One region of the Amycolatopsis sp. WGS_07 genome, then DNA from elsewhere that is predicted to be linked to it. Evidence: riboswitches for the same ligand, from Rfam matches in the RefSeq annotation. Region 1 holds a riboswitch; each other region holds the start of a gene.
The links. A riboswitch is a leader RNA that binds a small molecule or an ion and turns the genes downstream of it on or off. The one in region 1 is predicted to bind S-adenosylmethionine.
Positions count from the first base shown of each region.

Region 1 (3,209 bases):
CGGCCAGGTGCAGGTTGACCTTGGCCGGGACCCGGACGGTGACTGGTGGTGGAACGACGGCTAGCACCCGTCCAGCCTACGTGGCTGCCGCAGGTCAGGTGCCGCCAGGAGAAAACGTTGGCACAGAAGTTCCCCCAGTCGTCGTTCCGGATTGGCCCGGCGGGCCAGTTTGAAACTACCTTGGAAGTATGCGCGCGCCGGAGGTCAACCTGTCCGAGCTGTCCCTGCACCCGCGCCGGGTGGTGGAGCAGCTCGAACAGTCGCCGAGCCGTTCGGTCCGGATTCGCCGACGGGAGAAGGACAAACCAGATCTGCTGCTGGTCACCGCCGAACGCGCGGAGCAGGCGGCGGCCGCGGTTTCGGCGGCCGTCGCGATCCTCGTGGAGCTGATGCGCCGCGACGTGGAGACCACCGAGGTGCTGCCCGCCGCGTTCCCGTGGGCGCGCTACCTGTCGGCGGCGGAGACGCGGGCGTTCGCCGGCGAACTGGCCGAAACCCTGGAGCGAGCCGAATCCCTCGGCAATCCGGTTCCGGTCGCTGCCCTCGTGGCGAAGTGGAAGCAGACCGCGGAGGCGCACGCGGATCCGGAAGTGGCCGAGATCCTCCGCCGGAAGCACCACAATAGACAGACGTCAGGACAGTCGTCCTAAAAGTTTGCCCACGTGTCCCGATTCCTGGGGCGACGTGTCCCACAGACGCGGCGAGGGCCGCCCCAACCGAATGGGACGGCCCTCGAAAACCGCTCAGTGAAAGGGAAATCAGGCAGCGACGACGCTCTGCGGACCGCGAGCCGGCTGGCTCACGTGCGCGCCCCGGTCGGCGATCCAGGACAGCGCGGCGTCGGCCCGCTCGCCGCGGACGCCGAGGCGGAACCGGGCGATCGGAGTGTCCCCGATGCGGGTGAGCCCGCCGCCGATGGTGGCCAGCTCCACGTCGAAGCGGCTGGCCGCCTCGGGCAGCAAGGCACCGACCGACGCGAAGCCGATCAGCACGACATCGACCGCGCGGTCGTACTTCGCGGACTGCGCGCGCGACGTCTCGATCGACGGCAGCACCGCCTGCGCGGTCCAGCTGTCCGGCGTCGAGATCAGGTCCAGCACCGTGCCGCGCTCGACGATCGCGCCGTTGTCGAGCACCGCGACGTCGTCGCAGACCCGGCGGACGACGTCCGCGTCCGGCGTGGTGACCACGATCGTCACGCCCAGCTCGGCCCGCGCCCGGTCGAGCACGGCGAGCACCGCGCCGGAGTCCTCCGGAGCGATCCCGGCGGTCGGGTCGTCGGCGAGCAGCACGGCCGGTCCGGCGGCGAGCGCCTTGGCCACCGCGACCCGGCGGAGCTGGCCTTCGGTGAGTTCTTCGGGCTTCTGCGTGGCACGGGCGGTGAGGCCGACCAGGTCGAGCAGCGAGCCGACCCGGCTGCGCCGCTGCGGGCCGTCGACGCCGAGCTGCTCCAGCGGGCTGGCGATGTTGCCCGCGATGGTGCGCTCGGCGATCAGCTCCGGCTTGGTCCCGACGACGCCGAGCTGACGGCGGATCTCGCGCAGCCGCTTGCCGTCGAGCGTCGCGGTGTTGAGGCCGTCGAGCCGCACGACGCCGCGGTCCGGGCGTTCCTGCAGCGCGATGCAGCGGGCAAGGGTCGACTTGCCGGAACCGGACGGGCCCACGACCCCGAACAGCGAGCCGGCTTGCACATCGACACTCACGTCGCGCAGGGCGGCGACGCGATTTCCGTGGAAGGGAAAGGACTTGGACACGTTTTCGACAGTGATCACGAAAGGGCTCCAGGCAAAACGAGGCGCAGCGCCGTTTCCGGGCGCGCCAGGCGTCATCGAATTACCGTCCACAATGGACGGCGCAAGAAACTGCGGAAAAGACGATCAGGCGATGACCATGGAGCGTTGACACGCACATACCGTGCGGCGACCTTCGTCGACTACGCGCCGGCGGGTCAGCAGGAGCGGGCGGGTGACCCTCTTCATCGAAAACAGCCTCCATCGGTCCTGGCGGTAGCACCTGCCCTGCGGAGGGTGGTTGCTGCGACTTCGGCGAGCCAGGTCTCTCAGTCGCTCGGGATGGACGCTTTCGAGTAAAGCCGATCCCATTGGCTGAACGCAAGCTCGTTGGTGCAGATCACACGTCTGGTGGTGCCCGCATACCGGAACACCGCGTCCAGGACCCGGAAACCCGGAACCTCGGCCACCGAACAGTGCTCCGACCTGCGCTCCTAGCCTGACCGGCACCGGTAGCGAACGGGTTCGTTCCACTGTGGACGATCAAGAGATCTTATGGAACAACAGATTTCTCGTTGTCAAGGGTGAGCTGCCCGCATGCCATGGCTCCCGCGCGGACGCGTCGGAAACCGAGTCGAGATAGCTCACCGGAGCGAAGCATCTCGCACCGGCACGGCTGAACAATCCGGGCCGTGGAGCAAACGGACTCCCCCGAATGCCAACGCCCTGACGAGCCGCCGGTCACAGCGATACAGCCGTATCGGTGACAACCGAGAGTAGCCAGATGGACACTCAGAAGGAGTGAGGCGAGCTACCACCGGTACCGTTTCTTCGACGCGAAGTAGGCCACCGGGATCCCGACCAGCACACCCGCGAAGGAGAACCCCGCGACGAACGGGCTGCGGTCGTAGGAGGCCTGTTGTGCCCGCGCCATGGACTCGTATGTGCCGCCACCGCAGGAGTACGACGGATCGCGCGGCATCACCCGGTCGCCGCACATCACCGCGTCCGGCTCCTTGAACCGCATCGCCACCCCGGCCGCGGTGCCGAGCAATCCGCCGACGATCAACACCGCGCCGACGAGCTGGAGCAGGGCCAGCAGGAGGTTCCGGAGCATGCGGCGGAAGCTAGCCCGGCCCGGCGGGAGGGGCCTCGATCAGCGCCAGCGGCCGCGATCCGGGCGAAGGCGTGCACGTCGAGCTGCTCGCCGCGCGTCTTCGGGTCGATTCCGGCCTCGGCGAGCAGCTCGCCCGCCCGCTCGGCGGAACCGGCCCATCCGGCCAGTGCCGCCCGCAAAGTCTTGCGCCGCTGGGAAAACGCCGCGTCGACCACCGCGAACAGCCGCGCGCGGTCCACCCCGGACACCGGGTCGGTGCGGGTGAACGACACCAGCGCGGAATCGACGTTCGGCACCGGCCAGAACACCGCGCGCGGCACGGCGGCCACCTTGCGGGCCGGGCCGTACCAGGCCAGCTTCAC
Region 1 is NZ_CP136053.1:1,539,953-1,543,161, forward strand. It holds gene RPX00_RS07035 (4-(cytidine 5'-diphospho)-2-C-methyl-D-erythritol kinase) at 1-67, opposite strand, end outside; gene RPX00_RS07040 (hypothetical protein) at 189-650, shown strand; gene RPX00_RS07045 (methionine ABC transporter ATP-binding protein) at 759-1,772, opposite strand; SAM riboswitch class I at 1,989-2,079, opposite strand; gene RPX00_RS07050 (hypothetical protein) at 2,542-2,847, opposite strand; gene rsmA (16S rRNA (adenine(1518)-N(6)/adenine(1519)-N(6))-dimethyltransferase RsmA) at 2,796-3,209, opposite strand, start outside.

Region 2 (3,209 bases), 1.9 Mb from region 1:
CCGGGGCAGGGCGGCTCCGACGGCAGACGCCTTGCCGCTCAGCGATCTCCCTTGGCCGCGACCACGTCGAGGACCGCGCGCTGCAGGGCATAGGTCGAGTCGGCCGCCGCGCCCTTGACCTCGGCGTTCAGCCGCGCGACCACGCGCATCGCGGTCGCCAGGCCGTCCTGGCCCCAGCCGCGGGACTGGCCCTGTGCCTTGCGGATCTTCCACGGCGGCATGCCCAGCTCGCCCGCCATCTGGTTCGGGTTGCCGCGTCCGGCCGCGGACACGCGAGCGATCGTGCGGACCGCGTCGGCCAGCGCGTCCGCCACCAGGACGTGCGGGACGCCCAGCTGCATCGCCCACTGCAGCGACTCCAGCGCGGCCGCCCGGTCGCCCGCGACGGCCTTTTCCGCCACCGCGAAGCCGGTCACGTCGGCGCGTCCGGTGTGGTAGCGGCGGACCGCCTGCTCGTCGACGACTCCCCCGGTGTCGGCGACCAGCTGCGTCGCCGCCGAGGACAGTTCGCGCAGGTCCGAGCCGACCGAGTCGAGCAGGGCCATCAAGCCGGCACCGTCGATCTTGCCGCCCGCGCGGCGCACCTCGTTGCGGACGAACGACTCGCGCTCGGCCGGCTTGGTGAGCTTCGGGCATTCGGTGATTTCCGCGCCCGCTTTTTTCAACGCGCCGGGCAGCGCTTTGGCGGCCTTGCTCCGTCCGCCGCCGCTGTGCACGACCACGAGGACGATGCCGTCGGCCGGTGCTTTGAGGTAGGCGAGCACCGCGTCGGACAGCTCCTGCGAGATGTCCTGCGCCGACTCCAGCACGATCACGCGCCCCTCGGCGAACAGCGAAGGACTCACCAGCTCAGCGAGCACGGGCGGTGTGAGATCGGACACCCGCATCCGCGTGAGGTCGGCCGTCGGGTCGGCGGCCTTGGCCGCGTCGAGCGAGGCGCGCACAGCCCGTTCGATGAGCAGTTCTTCCTCGCCCGTGACGAGGTGCAGCGGCGCGGGTGCGGTGGTCACCCGGCCATCTTCTCACCCGGTCGCCGGGCCGTCCGCTCCGGTGATGTGGGCCGCCTCCGTGGCACGAGCTGATCGGGATGTCGTACGGTGTAGCCGAGGACGCGCCCACCGCGCTCCGACAACCGAATACCGCTCATCCAGAGGGGCAGAGGGAACGGCCCGACGAAGCCCCGGCAACCGGCGTACAGCCTGTCATCCCGCGATCGCGGGGTAGCTGACGACCACGGTGCCAATTCCGGCCCGCTTCGGCGGGGCAGATGAGGAAAGGAACCTCGCGATGACTGCAGCCCTCAGCGCCACCTCCGCCAACAAGACGATCGACCTCGGTCCGGCCGTCGAACTGGTGTCGAAGGAAGAAGGGCACCGGCAGCCGCTCGCTCCGGAATTCGTCTCCGTCGAAGACTTCTCGCCGCTGGAAGTCGCCTACGACTTCGGCCGCGTCCGCCGCGAGGACATCGAGGCGGGCCCGCGCAACATCTGGCGTTACAAGCGACTCCTTCCCGTCCCCTCGAACGTCGAGGAGATCCCGAACACCGAACCGGGCTGTACCCGGCTGGTGCGTGCTGACCGGCTCGCGAAGGCGCTCGGCCTCAAGAGCCTGTGGGTCAAGGACGACACCGGCAACCCGACGCACTCGTTCAAGGACCGCGTCGTCGCCGTCGCGCTGGCCGCCGCCCGCGAGTTCGGCTTCGAGGTCCTCGCGTGCCCGTCGACCGGCAACCTGGCCAACGCGACGGCCGCCGCCGCGGCGCGCGCCGGCTGGCGTTCGGTCGTACTGATCCCGAAGAGCCTCGAGCGCGCGAAGATCCTCACCACCGCGGTCTACGACGGCGACCTGATCGCTGTCGACGGCAACTACGACGACGTCAACCGGCTCGCCACCGAACTGGCCGGCGAGCACCCGAAGTGGGCGTTCGTGAACGTCAACGTCCGCCCGTACTACTCCGAGGGCTCGAAGACGCTCGCCTACGAGGTCGCCGAGCAGCTCGGCTGGCGGATCCCCGAGCAGATCGTCGTGCCGATCGCCTCCGGTTCGCAGCTCACCAAGGTGGACAAGGGTTTCCGCGAGCTGGGCCAGCTCGGTCTCGTGGACGCCAGCCCGTACAAGGTGTTCGGCGCGCAGGCCACCGGCTGCTCGCCGGTCTCCACCGCGTACCGCAACGGCCACGACGTGGTCCAGCCGGTGAAGCCGGACACCATCGCCCGCTCGCTCGCGATCGGCAACCCGGCCGACGGCCCGTACGTGCTCGACGTGGTCAACCGCACCGGCGGCGCGATCGAGGACGTCACCGACGAAGAGGTCGTCGAAGGCATCCGGCTGCTCGCGCGCACCGAAGGCATCTTCACCGAGACCGCCGGCGGCGTCACCGTGGCGACCGCGAAGAAGCTCGTCGAAACCGGCAAGCTCGACCCGGAGGCCGAAACCGTCCTCCTCATCACCGGCGACGGCCTCAAGACCCTCGACGCGGTCGAGAACCACGTCGGCCCGAAGGCCACCGTGCCGCCGTCCGCCGAAGCCGTCGCCAAGGCGCTCGGCTACTGACGCGCTGACCCGGGGTCCGCACGCCTACCGCGGCGGACCCCGGGGCTCACCCCTGCGCGCGAGCCCGCCAGGAAGAACGGCAGTGTCACCGTCCACATCGGTCCGAGTGACGAGCACTCCCATCGTGCCGAGAACGTCCACTGTGGACTTGCTCGGATGTCCGTATCCATTGCCAGCGCCGACACTGATCAGCGCCGTACGCGGGCGCACCGCCGCGAGGAACTGCGGCAGCGAGTATCTCGAGCCGTGATGCGGCACTTTCAGGACGTCGGCACGCAGGTCGACGCCCTCGGCGAGCAGATCCGCCTGCGCGGCAAGTTCGACGTCTCCGGTCAGCAAAACCCGTCCAGCCGACGTGTCCGCGCGGAGAACGACTGAGCTGTTGTTGATCATCGTGCCGTCCTGCAAGGCTGGTGACCGAGTGGTGGCGTAGCGCGGACCGAGCACGTCCAGCGACAGACCCGGCCATTCCAGCCGCTGCCCTTCGCCCAACTGCACCAGCGGAACGCCGCGACGCCGCGCTTCTCCGGAAACCGACTGCCACGCCCACGCCGGAGCGCGCCCAGGCCCGACCGCGATCGCGCCGACCGCCCGTCCGTCGAACACCGAGGCGAGCCCTCCGACGTGGTCCGCGTGCAGATGGCTCAGCACAAGCA
Region 2 is NZ_CP136053.1:9,871,005-9,874,213, forward strand. It holds gene holA (DNA polymerase III subunit delta) at 39-1,010, opposite strand; SAM riboswitch class I at 1,141-1,274, shown strand; gene thrC (threonine synthase) at 1,288-2,553, shown strand; gene RPX00_RS46260 (ComEC/Rec2 family competence protein) at 2,578-3,209, opposite strand, start outside.
Region 2: linked by a shared signal. The riboswitch ahead of thrC (threonine synthase) and the one ahead of RPX00_RS07045 (methionine ABC transporter ATP-binding protein) in region 1 are both predicted to bind S-adenosylmethionine.

Region 3 (3,209 bases), 2.5 Mb from region 1:
CTCGGTCGTCGCGGTGCGGGTGTCCATCCGCCTCGGCTTCCCGTCGCTGCTGCTGTATCTCGGAATCGGCGTCGTGCTCGGCGAAGCCGGTTTCGGCATCCGCTTCGACAATCCCGCGCTCACCCAGTCGCTCGGGCTCGCCGCGCTCGTCCTGATCCTCACCGAAGGCGGGCTCACCACGCGCTGGTCCGCGGTGAAACCCTCGCTGGGGCCCGGAATCCTGCTGTCCACAGTGGCCGTGGTGATCAGCATCGCGGTCACCGGCGCGGCTTTGCACTGGCTGCTCGGCCTCGACTGGCGCCTCGCCCTGCTGTGGGGCGCGGTGCTCGCGTCCACCGACGCCGCCGCGGTGTTCTCCGTGCTGCGCACGGCCGGGGTCGGCAAACGGCTCGTCGGCGCGCTGGAGCTGGAATCCGGCATCAACGACGCGCCCGCCTACATCGCGGTCGTCGTGCTCGCGTCCGGCGAAGCGGTCGACTGGTCGCTGCCGCTGCTGGTGGTCTACGAACTGCTCACCGGCCTGGTGCTCGGCCTCGCGTTCGGCTGGCTGGGCGCGCAGGCGCTGCGCCGGGCCGCGCTTCCGGCGACCGGCCTGTACCCGCTCGCCACGGTGGCGGTGTGCGTGCTGGCGTACTCCTCGGGACAGCTGGCGCACGCGTCCGGGCTGCTCGCCACCTACGTCGCCGGCCTGGTGCTGGGGAATTCCAAACTGCCGCACCGGTCGGACACCCTGTCGTTCGCCGAGGGACTCGGCTGGCTCGCGCAGATCGGGTTGTTCGTGTTGCTCGGCCTGTTCGCGTCGCCGACCCGGCTGCTCGAAACGCTCATCCCCGGCCTCGTCGCGGGCGCGGTGGTGCTGCTGCTCGCCCGGCCGCTGTCGGTGGTCCTGTCGCTGCTGCCGTTCCGGTTGCCCTGGCGGGAGCAAGCGTTCCTGTCCTGGGCGGGCCTGCGCGGCGCGGTGCCGATCGTGCTCGCGATGATCCCGCTGTCGGAGGGAGTACCCGGCGCGCAGCGGCTCGTGGACGCGGTTTTCGTGCTCGTCATCGTGCTCACCGTGCTGCAGGGCGCGACGCTCAGCCCGCTGGCGCGGGTGCTCGGGCTGGCGAAGGCGGCGCAGGCGCACGAGATCGAGGTCGATTCCGCGCCACTCGACGAACTCGGCGCGGAATTGCTGCAGGTGCGGATCCAGAAGGGGTCGAAGCTGCACGGCGTGTACCTGTCGGAGCTGCGGCTGCCCGCCGGCGCGTCAGTCAGTCTGGTGGTCCGCGGCGGAACGAGCTTCACCCCGCAGAAAACCAGCCGGTTGCAGGTCGAAGACCAGCTTCTGGTGGTCACCACCGCGGCCGACCGGGACGCGACCGAACGGCGGATCCGCGCGGTCGACCGGGCAGGCCGCCTCGCCCGGTGGCGCGGGGAATCGGGCAACTGAGCCCTCTGTCCTTTGTGGACCGGCCGGGTGACCGTCGTCTCAGATCACGGGACGGGGCTGGTTTCGGCTGCTCGGTTTCCGCTATCGTCCGTATCAGGTCATGAGTGCCAGCGCGAAGCCCCGGCTTGCTGGCCGGCAACCCTCCTACCGCGGTGGGGTGCCCCGGGTGAGGACCAGGCCGGTCGCGCAGCGCGACGGGCAAGCGCGGGCCCCTCGCCGGGGGTCCCCCGGAACGCCGAGGAGGCACCGTCATGACTCTCGCACTCGACCGGCCCACCACCACTGTTCCCACCGTCGCCGGTGCGACGCTGCGGGTGCCGCTCGTGACGGGCGGCGACATCGGCTACGCCAACCTCGACCACGCGGCCAGCGCGCCCTGTCTGGACGCGGTGCGTTCGGCGGTCGACGAGTTTCTTCCCTGGTATGCCAGCGTGCACCGGGGTGCTGGCTTCGCTTCTCAGGTCTCTACACGGTTGTACGAGCGCACTCGGGATGTGCTGCGCCGGTTCGTGGACGCCCGCAGCGGCGACTCGGTGATCTTCACTCGCAACACCACTGACGCGTTCAACCTGCTGGCGAAAGCGTTGCCGCGCAAGACTTCCGTGGTGGTCTTCGACAGTGAGCACCACGCGGCGCTGCTGCCGTGGCGGGGGCCGAATGTGCGGCGGGTGCGGTTGCCGCGGACTCGGCTTGCGGCGGTGTCCGTTGTGGACGAAGCGCTGGCGGAGTGTCCGCAGGGGCCGCGGTTGGTGGTTGTGGCTGGGGCGTCCAATGTGACTGGTGAGCTGCTGCCGGTGGCCGAGATCGCCGCGGTGGCCCGGAAGCACGGGGCCCGGGTCGCGCTGGACGCGGCTCAGCTCGCGCCGCATCGGCAGATTTCGGTGCGGGAGCTGGATGTCGACTACGTCGCGCTGTCCGGGCACAAGCTGTATGCGCCGTTCGGGGCTGGGGCGTTGATCGGGCGCAGTGACTGGTTGCGGGCGGCTGAGCCGTATTTGGCTGGTGGCGGGGCGACCAAGCTGGTGACTGAGGAAGCTGTCGTGTGGAACTCCGGTGAGGAGCGGCACGAGGCTGGGTCGCCGAATACCGTTGGCGTGTATGCGCTTGGGGTGGCTTGCGAGCAGTTGGCGGCTTCTTGGGATGCCGTGGGGGCGCACGAGGCCGCGTTGCTGGAGCGGTTGCGCAAGGGGCTTGAGGGGTTGCCTGGGTTTGCCGAGCTGCGGTTCTTTGACGCGCCGGTGGATCGGGTCGGGACGTTGAGTTTTGTGGTTGATGGGTTTGAACCCGGGTGGCTGGCGGCGGTGTTGTCGGCTGAGTATGGGATTGGCGTGCGGGACGGGGCGTTTTGCGCGCATGTGGCTGCTCGGCGGTTGATCGGCGAGGCTGGCGGGGAGGGGCAGCAGGCGGTTCGGGTGAGCCTTGGGCTGGGGAGTACTGAGGAGCACGTGGATCGGGTGGTGCTGGCTTTGCGGCAGATCGTTGCCCGGGGGGCTCGGTGGGAGTATGCGAAGGTTGATGGGCGGTGGGGGCCTGTTGACGACTCTCGTGAGCTGCCTGGGTTTTGTTTGTAAACTCACCAGCTGTGTTTTTGGCGTCGGCTCCGCCGCCGCGCGCGGGATCGCCTTTAGTCGGCGTCTGACCGAGTGGTGTGCTGGGCCCGGAGGGCCGGGCACACCACTCGGTCAGACGCCGACGCGATCCCGCGGTTGTGGTCCCGTTAGCTGTGGTCGGGTTGGCAGGGTGGACAATGGGGGATGTGAGCACCGAGTCGTCGCCGTCT
Region 3 is NZ_CP136053.1:9,286,282-9,289,490, reverse strand. It holds gene RPX00_RS43650 (potassium/proton antiporter) at 1-1,429, shown strand, start outside; SAM riboswitch class IV at 1,526-1,640, shown strand; gene RPX00_RS43645 (aminotransferase class V-fold PLP-dependent enzyme) at 1,681-3,000, shown strand; gene lspA (signal peptidase II) at 3,177-3,209, shown strand, end outside.
Region 3: linked by a shared signal. The riboswitch ahead of RPX00_RS43645 (aminotransferase class V-fold PLP-dependent enzyme) and the one ahead of RPX00_RS07045 (methionine ABC transporter ATP-binding protein) in region 1 are both predicted to bind S-adenosylmethionine.